Regions from separate parts of the Pseudomonas sp. GW823-FHT02E01 genome, predicted to be linked through region 3. Evidence: predicted binding sites of a transcription regulator. Region 3 holds the regulator's gene; each other region holds the start of a gene.
What was found. The regulator sigma-54, encoded in region 3, starts transcription at its own class of promoters, with help from an activator protein. The targets are predictions, from matches to a motif close to ANTGGCATNNANNTTGCTNT.
Positions count from the first base shown of each region.

Region 1: AC1RDQ_RS20415 (CmpA/NrtA family ABC transporter substrate-binding protein) is a predicted target of sigma-54. The motif match lies at 3,918-3,937, and genes of this name have one in related genera.
Region 2: flgB (flagellar basal body rod protein FlgB) is a predicted target of sigma-54. The motif match lies at 2,676-2,695, and genes of this name have one in related genera.

Region 1 is NZ_JBXAJS010000008.1:193,208-197,994, forward strand. It holds gene rlmKL (bifunctional 23S rRNA (guanine(2069)-N(7))-methyltransferase RlmK/23S rRNA (guanine(2445)-N(2))-methyltransferase RlmL) at 1-1,774, opposite strand, end outside; gene rmf (ribosome modulation factor) at 2,305-2,520, shown strand; gene AC1RDQ_RS20410 (quinone-dependent dihydroorotate dehydrogenase) at 2,806-3,825, opposite strand; gene AC1RDQ_RS20415 (CmpA/NrtA family ABC transporter substrate-binding protein) at 4,054-4,787, shown strand, end outside.
Region 2 is NZ_JBXAJS010000005.1:63,339-68,125, reverse strand. It holds gene flgA (flagellar basal body P-ring formation chaperone FlgA) at 1-486, opposite strand, end outside; gene AC1RDQ_RS13285 (chemotaxis protein CheV) at 569-1,501, shown strand; gene cheR (protein-glutamate O-methyltransferase CheR) at 1,547-2,374, shown strand; gene flgB (flagellar basal body rod protein FlgB) at 2,738-3,145, shown strand; gene flgC (flagellar basal body rod protein FlgC) at 3,149-3,592, shown strand; gene flgD (flagellar hook assembly protein FlgD) at 3,608-4,330, shown strand; gene flgE (flagellar hook protein FlgE) at 4,362-4,787, shown strand, end outside.
Region 3 is NZ_JBXAJS010000017.1:20,544-25,330, forward strand. It holds gene AC1RDQ_RS27545 (KdsC family phosphatase) at 1-448, shown strand, start outside; gene lptC (LPS export ABC transporter periplasmic protein LptC) at 456-1,028, shown strand; gene lptA (lipopolysaccharide transport periplasmic protein LptA) at 1,015-1,563, shown strand; gene lptB (LPS export ABC transporter ATP-binding protein) at 1,563-2,288, shown strand; gene AC1RDQ_RS27565 (RNA polymerase factor sigma-54) at 2,535-4,028, shown strand; gene hpf (ribosome hibernation-promoting factor, HPF/YfiA family) at 4,103-4,411, shown strand; gene ptsN (PTS IIA-like nitrogen regulatory protein PtsN) at 4,424-4,787, shown strand, end outside.

The DNA of each region.
Region 1 (4,787 bases), on a different contig from region 3:
TCTGGATACGCATGCGCATCGGCCGGTGGTCGAGGAACAGACCGGTGTCGAGGTAGTCGGTGAGGTTCACCAGCAGCTTCACGCCACCCTCATTGACCTCGACGAACTTGCCCTGTGCCGCCTGGCGCTCGTACTGCTTGGTGCCGCTCTGGCGCTCGCGGCGCTTGACCACCACACGGCTCTTGTCGATGTTCAACGCCTGCGGGATGGCTGCCAGGGCATCGAACATGCGGGCCGAAGCCTTTTCCGGATCGATTGATTTCGGCGCGACGTACTCCTGGACATGCACCCAATCGTGATACAGGTCGATGGCCATGGAGTATTCTGGCATGTCGGCATCGTACACGCGGTAGCAGTCGATGCCTTCACGCTTGACCCACTTGCCCAGGGCCTTGAGGTTCTTTTGCAGGCGGTTGGCGAACATCTGCCCGCCTTCGCTCAGGCGCGGCTGCTCGACCACTGGAGCCGGTGCCGGCGCCGGTTTGATCGGGTTGCCGTTTTTGTTGAACTTGCGTTCCTGCGGTTCGTTCGGCGCCTGATCGTAGGCGGCTTGCTCGCGCTCGACCTGGCGCTGCTCCGGAGTACGACGCTCGCCGGTGACGAATTGATCCGGCAACACCTTGATCAGCAACAGCTTGCACGGCAAGGCGCCGTTCCAGAACGAATACTGCTTGTGGCTGCGGATACCCATGCGCTTGCCCAGGTCCGGGGCGCCGGTGAACACCGCGGCTTCCCAGTTGAGGCAAGCCTGACGCAGGCGTTCGCCAAGGTTCTGGTAGAGGTAGAGCAGGCTCGCCTCGTCGCCCAGACGCTCGCCGTATGGTGGGTTGCAGATCACCAGGCCTTTCTGGTTCTGGTCCGGACGCGGCTCGAAGGTCGCGACTTCGCCCTGGTAAATCTTGATCCACTCACTGAGGCCGGCACGCTCGACGTTGTTGCGGCCCGGTTGAATCAGGCGCGGGTCGGCTTCGTAACCGCGAATCCACAGCGGCGGCTTGGCCAGGCCGGCCGCGGCGCGTTCGGTGGCTTCTTCGTGGAGTTTTTTCCACAGCGCCGGTACGTGACCGAGCCAGGCGGTGAAGCCCCACTGCTCGCGACGCAGGTTCGGCGCCATGTCGGCGGCGATCATGGCGGCTTCCACCAGGAACGTGCCGACGCCGCACATCGGGTCGGCCAGAGCGCCGCCTTCGGCCGCGATACGGGGCCAGCCGGATCGGATCAGGATGGCGGCCGCGAGGTTTTCCTTGAGCGGCGCCGCACCTTGCTGCAAGCGATAGCCGCGCTGGTGCAGGCTGTGACCGGACAGGTCAAGAGACAGAATGGCTTCGCCACGATCCAGGCGCAGGTGAATGCGCAGGTCCGGGTTGAGCTTGTCGATGGACGGACGGTCGCCTTGCGGGGTGCGCAGTTTGTCGACGATGGCATCCTTGACCTTCAGCGCGCCGAAGTGGGTGTTGTCGATACCTGAGCCATGGCCGCTGAATTCGACGGCCAGGGTGCCGTCATTGAGCATGTGGTCTTGCCACTCGATGTCCAGCACGCCGTGGTACAGGTCTTCGGCGTCCTTCATTTGGAAACGCTTGAGCACCAGCAGCACGCGGTTGGCCAGGCGCGACCACAGGCACAGGCGATAAGCGGTTTCCATGGTGGCCATGCCGCGTACGGCAGAGGTGTGCTCCCGCGCTTCCTCAAGGCCAAGCCCGACGGCTTCCTCGATGAGCAGGCCTTCAAGGCCTTTTGGGCAAGTGAGGAAGAGTTCGAAACGATCGGACATGGGAATTCCAGAACCTTTAGCTAAGTGACCGGGCAACGCATTGCCGGTCCGGTTTTCAATCAGGCGCTTTTCTCGAAGAGCGCCCGCGTGGCACGAAGGTGTGCCGTTCCACCCCTGCTGCTCGGGTTAAATGAGCTTAGATGCAAGGACAGATAAAAAAGTTGATGCAACAAAATGTCATAAGTCGACCCTTCGTCGAATAGTGCTTCCCGGCAACGGGAGCCATTCTCACTAAAGGATTAAGCCCATCATCCAGCGCAGAGCCGATCATACCGGGGTTTGGCCAATAAATACGCTACAAACGCTCTGTTACTTATGGCGTTAGCACATGAACGGTTACGTCCTTATGACAAAACGATCATTCCCTCGATGTGACGCATTGGTTAGAACTCAATACAGGTTGGCGCCGCAATGACGCCAACACCTTGGCTCGTCACGCCGGCAACGAGCCCCCAACGGCAGAGTTTTTCTGCCAGACCTCAATAGAGGTCGACGCGATAAATACAGTCAACAAGTGAGGGCAACACCCTATGAGAAGACTTAAGCGTGATCCGTTGGAAAGAGCATTTTTGCGCGGATATCAATATGGCGTTGGTGGTAAATCCCGTGAGCTTTGCCCATTTACTCTACCGTCGGTACGTCAAGCCTGGATTAACGGCTGGCGAGAAGGACGCGGCGACAACTGGGACGGTATGACCGGCACTGCGGGAATCCACAGACTCAACGAACTTCACGCCGTCGGCTAATTACAGGGCAGAACACTCCGACACGACAATCTGATTTGTACTGAATTAACCATGCACGTCCCATCCGGACGGCGGGCTCCGGCCCAGGGGCTCCTTTAAAGGGGCCCTTTTTTATGCCTGCTTCACATTCAGCGACGATACCCTTGTGGCGAGGGGGCTTGCCCCCGTTGGGTCGCGAAGCGGCCCCGAAACCAATCGACTCGGTGACACCGGTAAAACACAGTGGCCGGAATTGCGGCTGCTTCGCAGCCGAACGGGGGCAAGCCCCCTCGCCACAAAAGCTCGCTAGCGTAGGGCTGCGATTGCGTCTACGGACTCACGAATCAGCGCCGGGCCTTTGTAGATGAAGCCCGAGTAGATCTGCACCAGGCTCGCGCCCGCGGTGATTTTCTCCGCTGCGTGCTTGCCTTCGGTAATACCGCCGGCAGCGATGATCGGCAGCCGACCACCCAGCTCCGATGCCAGCACTTTCACGGTGTGGGTGCTCTTGTCGCGAACCGGCGCGCCGGACAGACCACCGGCTTCTTCGCCGTGCTCCATGCCTTCGACGCCTACACGGCTCAGGGTGGTGTTAGTCGCAATGACCGCATCCATCCCGGTTTCGATCAGCGCTTGCGCAACTTGTGCGGTTTCTTCGTCGCTCATGTCCGGCGCGATCTTGATCGCCAGCGGTACATGTTTGCCATGACGCAATGCCAATTCCGCGCGGCGCTCGGCCAGATCGGCCAGCAACTGCTTGAGCGAGTCACCGAATTGCAGGCTGCGCAGGCCCGGCGTGTTCGGCGAGCTGACGTTGACCGTCACATAGCTGGCGTGGGCGTAGACCTTGTCCAGGCAGATCAGGTAGTCGTCCACGGCACGCTCGACCGGCGTATCGAAGTTCTTGCCGATGTTGATGCCCAGCACGCCCTTGTATTTGGCCGCCGCCACGCGGGCCAGCAGGTGATCGACGCCGAGGTTGTTGAACCCCATGCGATTGATGATCGCCTCGGCTTCCGGCAGACGGAACAGGCGCGGCTTCGGGTTGCCCGGCTGCGGACGCGGCGTGATGGTGCCGATTTCGACAAAACCGAAACCCAGTTGGGCGAAACCATCGATGGCCGCGCCGTTCTTGTCCAGGCCGGCGGCCAGCCCCACCGGATTCGGGAAGTCCAGGCCCATGACATTCACCGGCGTCTTCGCCGGGGCCTTGCACAGCAAGCCGTTGAGCCCAAGACGCCCGCCCGCGCCGATCAGGTCCAGGGACAGATCGTGGGAGGTTTCCGGGGAGAGTTTGAACAACAGCTGACGGGCCAGGGTGTACATGGGCGGATTTGACTCGATTGGCGGCGAATTGAGGCGGCGATTATAGCCGGGCAACGGGGTGGCAAGCGAGGCGCGTGATCAAATCAACGGATAATGGCATATGCCTTGCACCACTCTGGGCACCAGCACCCATGCCAACGACCGAATGTGTGCAAAGACAATGGCGTCGTCCCCGACCTGCTCATGCAAGAACTCGGGACGACGTTTTTTTTGCAAGGTGAACACGCGATGAACGAACCATCAGCCGGCCCTCTGGCCTGGGTCAATGGCAGCGATGCCCCGGAAAAAACCGAAATCAATCTCGGCTTCATGGCTCTGAGCGACTGCGCCTCGGTGGTTGTCGCCGCCACCCAGGGCTTCGCCCAACCCCATGGCTTGACCCTGAACCTCAAGCGTCAGTCGTCCTGGGCCAACCTGCGGGACAAACTGGTCAGCGGCGAACTCGATGCCGCCCACTGCCTCTACGGTCTGGTTTACGCCGTTCACCTGGGCATCGGTGGCGTGGCCGCGACCGACATGGCCGTGCTGATGGGCCTGAATCAGAACGGCCAGAGCATCAACCTGTCCCGTGGTTTGCAAGCGCTTGGAGTGACCAGTCCTGAAGCACTGGAACGGCACGTGCACCAAACTCGCTCAAAATTCACCTTCGCCCAGACGTTTCCAACCGGCACCCACGCCATGTGGTTGTATTACTGGCTCGCCAGCCAGGGCATTCACCCGCTGCTGGATGTCGACAGCGTGGTGGTGCCGCCGCCGCAAATGATCGCGCACCTGCGGGCCGGGCGTATCGACGGGCTCTGCGTCGGCGAACCCTGGTCCGCCAGCGCCGTGCAACAGGACCTCGGCTTCACCTTGGCGACGACCCAGACCATCTGGCCCGATCATCCGGAAAAGGTCCTGGGCTGCACCCGCGCCTTCGTCGAGCAATACCCCAACACTGCCCGCGCGTTGGTGATGGCGAT
Region 2 (4,787 bases), on a different contig from region 3:
CAGGTAGCCCTGGCTGATGAGGCTGATATCGCGCTCGCGCAGGACCACATCCCCAGGCTCGACAATGGCGGCACGGCGCAGTGGCCGGGCGCTGGTCACGACATCGCGAAACAGGCGGACTTGAGCGGGTACGAACACCGTCCAGGGGGAAGCGCCCTCGCAGCGAACCTTGACCGTAACCCGTCCCAGCGGCTTGGGACTCTCGAGTGTTGCTGTCAATTCCCTGTCGCACATGGGCATGTGCATGCGCGGATCGAGCTGGTTGACCTGGATCTCGTAGCGACCCTCCGTTTGACTGGTCGCCAGATAGTCTTCTACGGTGAATTCAAGAAAGCCCTGAGTGACGCCGATAAGCATGTCAGGCAAGGTAACCGCGTCAGCAAGGGCAGGGCTGCCAGCGTTGAACAGGCAAACAGCCGCCAGCACGCCGAGCAATTTGCGGTACGGTGTGGTCAGGCGTCGAAAAAATGTCGGTTTTGTGTTCATAACGATTAAAAAAGCAAGCGCCGTGCCGTTTAGTGATGAAGGCGCGTCGCAACAACACTTGGCGTTGGCGTAGGAGTCTGGCATGGCTGGTGTAATGGATTCGGTAAACCAGCGCACGCAACTGGTGGGGCAGAATCGCCTTGAGTTGTTGTTGTTCCGTCTCGACGGCCAGCAACTGTACGGGATCAACGTGTTCAAGGTTCGGGAGGTGCTGCAATGCCCCAAACTGACGCTGATGCCCAAATCCAGTCCTGTCGTGTGCGGCGTGGCGAACATCCGGGGGGCGACCATTCCGATCCTTGATCTGGCGATGGCGACTGGTTCCGGCGCGTTGAAAGACAAGAACAGCCCCTTCGTGATCATCACGGAGTACAACACCAAGACCCAGGGTTTCCTGGTCCGCTCGGTGGAACGCATCGTCAACATGAACTGGGAGGAGATCCATCCGCCGCCCAAGGGCACCGGGCGCGATCACTACCTGACGGCGGTGACGCGGGTCGACAATCAGTTGGTCGAAATCATCGACGTCGAGAAGGTGCTGGCGGAAGTGGCGCCGACGCCGGAAGCGATTTCCGTGGGGGTGGTGGATGTCGAAACCCAGCACAAGGCGCTTTCGTTGCGCGTGCTGACGGTCGACGACTCGTCGGTGGCGCGCAAGCAGGTCACGCGCTGCCTGCAAACGGTCGGCGTGGAAGTGGTGGCGTTGAACGACGGTCGGCAAGCGCTGGACTACCTGCGCAAACTGGTGGACGAGGGCAAGAAGCCGGAAGAAGAGTTCCTGATGATGATCTCCGACATCGAGATGCCGGAGATGGACGGGTACACCCTGACGGCGGAAATCCGCAACGACCCGCGCATGCAAAAGCTTCATATCATCCTGCATACTTCGTTGTCGGGGGTTTTCAATCAGGCGATGGTCAAGAAGGTCGGTGCCGATGACTTCCTGGCCAAGTTCCGTCCTGATGACCTGGCATCCCGGGTAGTCGACCGGATCAAAGCAGCAGATATCAGCTAGGGGTTCGCACCCCTGGCAGTCAACACGATTTAAGAGGCGGCATCATTGTCTACGGGTAATTTGGATTTCGAACAGTTCCGGGTATTTCTGGAAAAAGCCTGTGGCATTTTGCTCGGTGAAAACAAGCAGTACCTGGTCTCCAGCCGTCTCAACAAACTGATGGAACAGCAAGGCATCAAGTCTTTGGGGGAACTGGTTCAGCGCATGCAGACCCAGCCGCGCAGCGGTTTGCGCGAGCAGGTGGTGGATGCCATGACCACTAACGAAACCCTGTGGTTTCGTGACACCTACCCGTTTGAAGTCTTGAAGAACAAGGTACTGCCCGAAGCGATCAAGGCCAGTCCCGGTCAGCGCCTGCGCATCTGGTCGGCAGCATGCTCGTCGGGCCAGGAACCGTATTCGCTGTCGATGTCCATCGACGAGTTCGAGCGGGTCAACATGGGCCAGTTGAGGATGGGCGTACAGATTGTTGCCACTGACCTGTCCGGTACCATGCTGAACAACTGCAAGACCGGCGAGTACGACAGCCTGGCCATCGGCCGCGGCCTGTCGCCTGAGCGCCTGCAGCGTTATTTCGACCCGAAAGGGCCGGGGCGCTGGGCGATCAAGGCGCCGATCAAGAGCCGGGTGGAATTCCGTTCCTTCAACCTGCTGGACAGCTACGCGAGCCTCGGCAAGTTCGACATCGTGTTTTGCCGCAATGTGTTGATCTACTTCTCCGCCGAGGTGAAGAAGGACATCCTGCTGCGCATCCACAGCACATTGAAGCCAGGCGGTTACCTGTTTCTCGGTGCTTCCGAAGCGTTGAACGGTTTGCCGGATCATTACCAGATGGTCCAGTGCAGCCCGGGGATCATTTACCAGGCGAAGTGAATTTGCCGGCGTCATCGAAAACGGGAGTCCTTATAGGCTCCCGTTTTTTGTGTGCTGATTTCTTGCAAACGCTGCTGACCCCTGTGGGAGCGAGCTTGCTCGCGATAGCGTCCTGACAGTCGAGTTCAACTTTCCCTGACACACCGCAATCGCGAGCAAGCTCGCTCCCACAGGGGCGGCGGTGTTCTGAAAAGGGTGAGGAGGCGGCAGAAAAGCGGCATCCGGCGGAAAACCGTTGCCGCTTTTCTGGCATTGCCATGTTGCCATGGCCTGCAAGCCCCCGGTTTCCGGGGGTTTTTGAATTGGCATGGGGCTTGCTAAGTTGATTCTACGAAAAATCAGGTCACCCGAAGGTTTCCCGACATGAGCATCAGCTTCGATAAAGCGCTCGGTATCCACGAACAAGCCCTGGGCTTCCGAGCCCAGCGTGCCGAAGTCCTGGCCAACAACATCGCCAACGCCGATACCCCGAACTACAAGGCTCGGGACCTGGACTTCTCGAAAGTGCTCGCCGAGCAGAACGAGAAAACCAAAAGCGGCACTTTCGCCTTGAACATGACCAACAGCCGTCATATCGAGGCTGAAGGCCTGGGCAATGGCGACGAGTCGTTGCTGTATCGCACGCCGATGCAACCGTCGATTGACCAGAACACCGTGGACGCCCAGTTGGAGCAGTCGAACTACGCGGAAAACGCGATCGGCTTCCAGGCCAGCTTCACCCTGCTCAACAGCAAATTCAAAGGGCTGGTGTCAGCCCTGCGCGGAGAGTAAGCCATGTCTCTATCCAGTGTTTTCAACATTGCCGGTAGCGGCATGAGTGCGCAGACCACGCGTTTGAACACCGTCGCTTCGAACATCGCCAACGCCGAAACGGTCTCGTCGAGCATCGACCAGACCTACCGTGCGCGTCACCCGGTATTCGCCACCATGTTCCAGGGCGGGCAGAGCGGCGGCAGCAATTCGCTGTTCCAGAGCCAGGACGCCGCCGGTCAGGGTGTTCAGGTGCTGGGTGTAGTCGAAGACCAGAGCAATCTTGACGCGCGCTACGAGCCGAACCATCCGGCGGCCGATGCCAAGGGTTACGTCTACTACCCGAACGTCAACGTGGTAGAGGAAATGGCCGACATGATTTCCGCGAGTCGTTCGTTCCAGACCAACGCCGAAATGATGAACACCGCCAAAACCATGATGCAGAAGGTCCTGACCCTCGGTCAGTGATAAGGGGCGCCTCAGATGAGTGTTACCGATTCCACCAGTGGTTTGAGCCTCAACGATATCCTGGCCAACTCCTCGATCAAGACCAGCACCACGACTGACGGCCTCGCGTCGGCAACCGGCAGCGCCACGGGCAACAAGGCCCTGGGCAAGGATGCATTCCTGAAATTGCTGGTTACTCAGTTGAAAAACCAGAACCCGCTGGAACCCCAGGACAACGGCGAATTCGTGGCCCAGCTGGCGCAATTCAGTAGCCTGGAAGGCATCACCACGCTCAACGATACGGTGACCGGCCTGGCCAGCAACTACAACTCGTCCCAGGCCTTGCAGGCGTCGTCGCTGGTGGGGCGTTCGGTCATCGCTCCAGGCGACAAGGCCGTGGTCGATACCACCAAGAGCCTCAGCGGCACGGTGGTCGTTCCGTCTTCGGTGGCGTCTGCCACCCTGAAGATCACCGACGCAGCCGGCAAGACAGTGCGCACCATCGATCTCGGTTCACAGAAGGCCGGCAACGCCAGCTTCATCTGGGACGGCAAGAACGATGCGGGTGAGACCGTACCTGCAGGCACCTATACCTTCGGCGCCACGACCACGATCGATGGTCAGTCCGTTGCGTTGATCACCAACCTGCCCGCGACCGTCAACAGCGTGACCATCAGCCAGACCGGCGGTGAGTTGATGCTCAATCTGGCCGGGCTGGGCAGCGTTGCTCTGTCCAAAGTACAAACCATTGGTATGTAGAGCCGACTAACACGGCATAAAGGAGTGGATGATGTCTTTTAATATCGGCCTTAGCGGTCTCTATGCAGCCAACAAACAACTGGACGTGACCGGCAACAACATCGCCAACGTCGCGACCACCGGTTTCAAATCGTCCCGTGCAGAATTCGAAGACGTGTACTCGGCGACCCGCCTGGGTACCGGCAGCAAGACCGTCGGCAACGGCGTGCGCCTGGCCAACGTTTCCCAGCAGTTCGGCCAGGGTGACGTGAGCAACACCGGCAACGTGCTCGATATGGGTATCCAGGGCAATGGTTTCTTTGTCCTGAGCAACAACGGCTCGCTGACCTATACCCGTGCCGGTACGTTCAAGACCGACAAGGAAGGCTACGTCACCAACAGCGACGGTACTGCCCGCCTGCAAGGTTACGGTGTGGACTCCAACGGCAAGATCGTCAATGGCGTGCTGACGGACCTG
Region 3 (4,787 bases):
GCGCCTGTACTTCCTCGAAGACGGCAGCGAGTTCAAGACGTTCAACACCCTCGACGGCCAGGGCATCAAGATGCTGATGGCCGCCGGCGTACAGACCGCCATCATCAGTGGCCGCAAGACCCCGGTGGTCGAGCGGCGGGCCAAAAACCTCGGTATCCCGCACCTCTATCAGGGTCGCGAGGATAAACTGGTGGTACTCGACGAACTGCTGGCCCAACTCAACTTGAGCTATGAACAGGTGGCCTACCTCGGCGATGACCTGCCGGACCTGCCGGTGATTCGCCGCGTCGGCCTGGGCATGGCGGTGGCCAATGCCGCCAGCTTCGTGCGTGAACACGCCCACGGCATCACCCTCGCCCGTGGCGGCGAAGGTGCCGCTCGCGAATTCTGCGAATTGATCCTGCGCGCCCAGGACCGCCTCGACGCGGCCAATGCGGCGTACCTGTGAGCCCACTATGCTGAGCAAAAAATTTCGCAACACCCTGATGTTCAGTTGCATCGCGGCGATATTCGCTGCGGTTGGCTACTGGAACATCAGCCCGGAACGCTTCCTCGACAAGCCGGTAACGCCGGTCGATGAAAGCGCGATCGACTATTACGCCATCAACGCCCACAGCGTGCAGTACCTGCCCGACGGCAAGCTGCAATATGATCTGGTGTCCGACAAGGTCGAGCACGTGAAAGCGACCGAGGTGACATTGCTGACCAACCCCGACCTGAACGTGTTCCGCGGCACTGAATTCCCGTGGCACGTCCAGAGCCTGCGCGGCGAGGTCAACCCTGATGGCACACAGGTCGAACTGATCGATGACGTGCGCATCACGCGCTTCGACGAGAAAAACCGTAGAACCCTGATCACCAGCACCCGCATGACCGTGTTCCCGCAGCAGCAATATGCGCAGACCGAGCAAGACGTTAGAATCGACGGCGCTGGCGGTGTATCGACTGGCAAGGGAATGAAAGCGTATTTGAAAGAAAGCAGGATACACCTGCTATCGAACGTAAGAGGACAGTATGAGGCTCGTTAAAACCCTCCCGATTTTGCTCAGTCTGGGCGCAGCACTGGGAAGCGTGAGCGCCTGGGCTCTGCCGGAAGACCAACAGCAGCCTATCCGTATTCAGGCCGACGATGCCCAACTGGACGACAAGCAAGGTATTGCCACCTATAAGGGTGACGTGATCATCACCCAAGGCTCGATGAAGGTGACAGGCAACACCGTTACCATCACCCGCACCCAGGCTGGCGACATTGACGTAGTGACCTCGGTGGGCAACCTGGCGTACTTCGAGCAATTGCAAACGGCTGGCGACACCAAGCCTGTCCAGGGTTGGGGCGTGACGATCCAGTATCACGCTTCGCAAAATCGCGTCGTACTGATCGACAAGGCCAAAGTTGTCGACAAGGACAACAACGTCACCCAAGGCGAGAAAATTGTCTACGACACGGACAAGAAACTCGCCAGCGCCGGTCGCGCCACAGGCAGCAAAGTCACCGAGGCGCGTCCGCGTATCGACATGGTGATCCAGCCGAAGAAGAAAACCGACGAGAAAAAGGCCCAGTAATGGCAACTCTGAAAGCTCAGCATCTGGCCAAGAGCTACAAGAGCCGCCAGGTCGTGCGTGACGTCAGCCTGTCCATCGACAGCGGCCAGATCGTCGGCCTGCTTGGCCCGAACGGCGCCGGCAAGACCACCTGCTTCTACATGATCGTCGGCCTGGTGCAAGCCGATCAGGGCCGTGTCCTGATCGATGACCTGGACGTCAGCCACCAACCGATGCACGGCCGCGCAAAGGCCGGTATCGGCTACTTGCCGCAGGAAGCATCGATCTTCCGCAAACTGTCGGTGGCCGACAACATCATGGCCATCCTCGAGACCCGCAAGGAACTCGACAAGGCCGGTCGTCGCAAGGAGCTGGAAAGCCTGCTGCAGGAATTCCACATCAGCCACATCCGCGACAACCTGGGCATGAGCCTGTCCGGTGGTGAGCGCCGTCGCGTGGAAATCGCCCGCGCCCTGGCCACCAACCCGAAATTCATCCTCCTCGACGAGCCCTTCGCCGGCGTGGACCCGATTTCGGTCGGCGACATCAAGCAGATCATTCACCACCTCAAGGCCAAGGGCATTGGCGTGCTGATCACGGACCACAACGTTCGTGAAACCCTGGATATCTGTGAAACCGCCTATATCGTCAATGACGGCCAACTGATTGCCGAAGGCGACGCAGAGACCATCCTGGCCAACGACCTGGTCAAGGAAGTGTATCTGGGCCATGAGTTCCGCCTGTAAGCGCTGAGCCGTGCCCAGGCAGTTGCCCGGGCACCTGAGCAGCCACTCACCAGCGCCTCCGTGCCGACAAGCGTGGTCAGCCCTCGACAAGGGCAGCGCAGCAACACCGCTTTATAGTTTTTTATTGTTACAGCGCTCTAGGCAAACCCTTTAGTTTCAGGCATATAATTTGCTTAAGTTTGGCGCCCCGGCGCCCTGTAGTGGATGGCGCATGTGCGCCGGCGAATAAGGTGTTAAGCCCCTGCCATGAAACCATCGCTAGTCTTGAGAATGGGCCAGCAGCTGACGATGACACCGCAGCTGCAACAGGCCATCCGCCTGCTCCAATTGTCGACCCTGGACCTGCAACAGGAAATCCAGGAGGCCCTGGAGTCCAATCCGATGCTCGAACGCCAGGAAGAAGGCGACGACTTCGACAATTCCGACCCCCTGGCCGATAACGCCGAACAAAAGCCCAACACCGACATCCAGGAGCCCTCCTACCAGGAAAGCGCCCCGACGGTTGATAACCTCGATGAGGGTGACTGGAACGAGCGTATCCCCAACGAACTCCCCGTCGACACCGCGTGGGAAGACGTTTACCAGACCAGCGCCAGCAGCCTGCCCAGCAATGATGATGACGAGTGGGACTTCACCACCCGCACCTCGGCCGGCGAAAGCCTGCAGAGCCACTTGCTGTGGCAACTGAACCTGGCCCCGATGTCCGACACCGATCGCCTGATCGCCGTGACCCTGATCGACTGCATCAACAATCAGGGCTACCTGGACGAAACCCTCGAGGAAATCCTCGAAGCGTTCGACCCGGAACTGGACATCGAACTGGACGAAATCGAAGCCGTCCTGCACCGCATCCAGCAATTCGAGCCCGCCGGCATCGGCGCCCGCAACCTGGGCGAATGCCTGCTGCTGCAATTGCGCCAGCTGCCTGCCAAGACCCCTTGGCTGGCCGAGGCCAAGCGCCTGGTCACCGATTACATCGACCTGCTTGGCAGCCGCGACTACAGCCAGTTGATGCGTCGCATGAAGCTCAAGGAAGATGAGCTGCGCCAGGTCATCGAGCTGGTCCAGAGCCTCAACCCGCGCCCGGGCTCGCAGATCGAGTCCACCGAAGCCGAGTACGTCGTTCCTGACGTCATCGTGCGCAAGGACAACGAGCGCTGGCTGGTGGAGCTCAATCAGGAGTCGGTGCCACGGCTGCGGGTCAATGCCCAGTACGCCGGTTTCGTGCGCCGCGCCGACACCAGCGCCGACAATACCTTCATGCGCAATCAGTTGCAGGAGGCCCGCTGGTTCATCAAGAGCCTGCAAAGCCGCAATGAAACCCTGATGAAGGTTGCCACCCAGATCGTCGAGCATCAGCGCGGCTTTCTGGAGTACGGCGACGAAGCCATGAAGCCGCTGGTCCTGCATGACATCGCCGAAGCGGTCGGCATGCATGAATCGACGATTTCACGGGTGACCACCCAGAAGTTCATGCACACCCCCCGGGGCATTTATGAACTGAAGTACTTTTTTTCCAGTCACGTAAGCACCTCCGAAGGCGGCGAATGCTCGTCCACGGCGATCCGGGCGATCATCAAAAAACTGGTTGCAGCGGAAAATCAGAAAAAGCCGTTGAGTGACAGCAAGATCGCTGGTTTACTGGAGGCACAAGGCATTCAGGTGGCTCGCCGCACCGTCGCCAAGTACCGCGAATCCCTCGGGATCGCGCCTTCGAGCGAACGCAAGCGGTTGATGTAGGGCCACGCCACAGCGTTCCAGTGGTAGATCATCTGATCTACCGCTTTATGCACTGGCAACGAAGGAGAAGCTGTATGCAAGTCAACATCAGTGGACACCAACTGGAAGTGACCGAACCTCTTCGCACCTACATCGGCGAAAAACTCGAACGATTGGAGCGACATTTCGACAAGATCACTAATGTGCAGGTCACGATGACCGTCGAAAAACTGAAGCAGAAAATCGAAGCCACGCTGCATATTCCCGGGAATGAAGTGGTCGCCAACGCGGAACATACCGATATGTATGCCGCGATCGACGCACTCACCGACAAGCTGGATAAACAACTCAAAAAGCATAAGGAAAAGACCCAGAGCCTCCTCCAGGGCGCAACCGGTCGTTAACACTCCCAACCCATGATCCGACTTGAAAGTATCCTGACCCCCGGCCGTTCCCTGGTGAACGTGCCGGGAGGCAGTAAAAAGAAAGCCCTCGAACAAATTGCCAATCTTATCGCCCGCGAAGTGCCGGCCCTGGAGATGCAAGATGTCTTCGAGGCGCTGATCGCCCGTGAAAAACTCGGCTCCACCGGGTTTGGCAATGGCATCGCTATTCCACATTGCCGTCTCAAGGGCTGTGTTTCGCCCATCAGTGCATTGATGCACCTGGACGCCCCTATCGATTTCGACGCCATCGACGGCGCGCCGGTTGACCTGCTGTTCGTGCTGTTGGTCCCGGAAGCCGCCACCGATGCGCACCTTGAGTTGCTGCGACAGATCG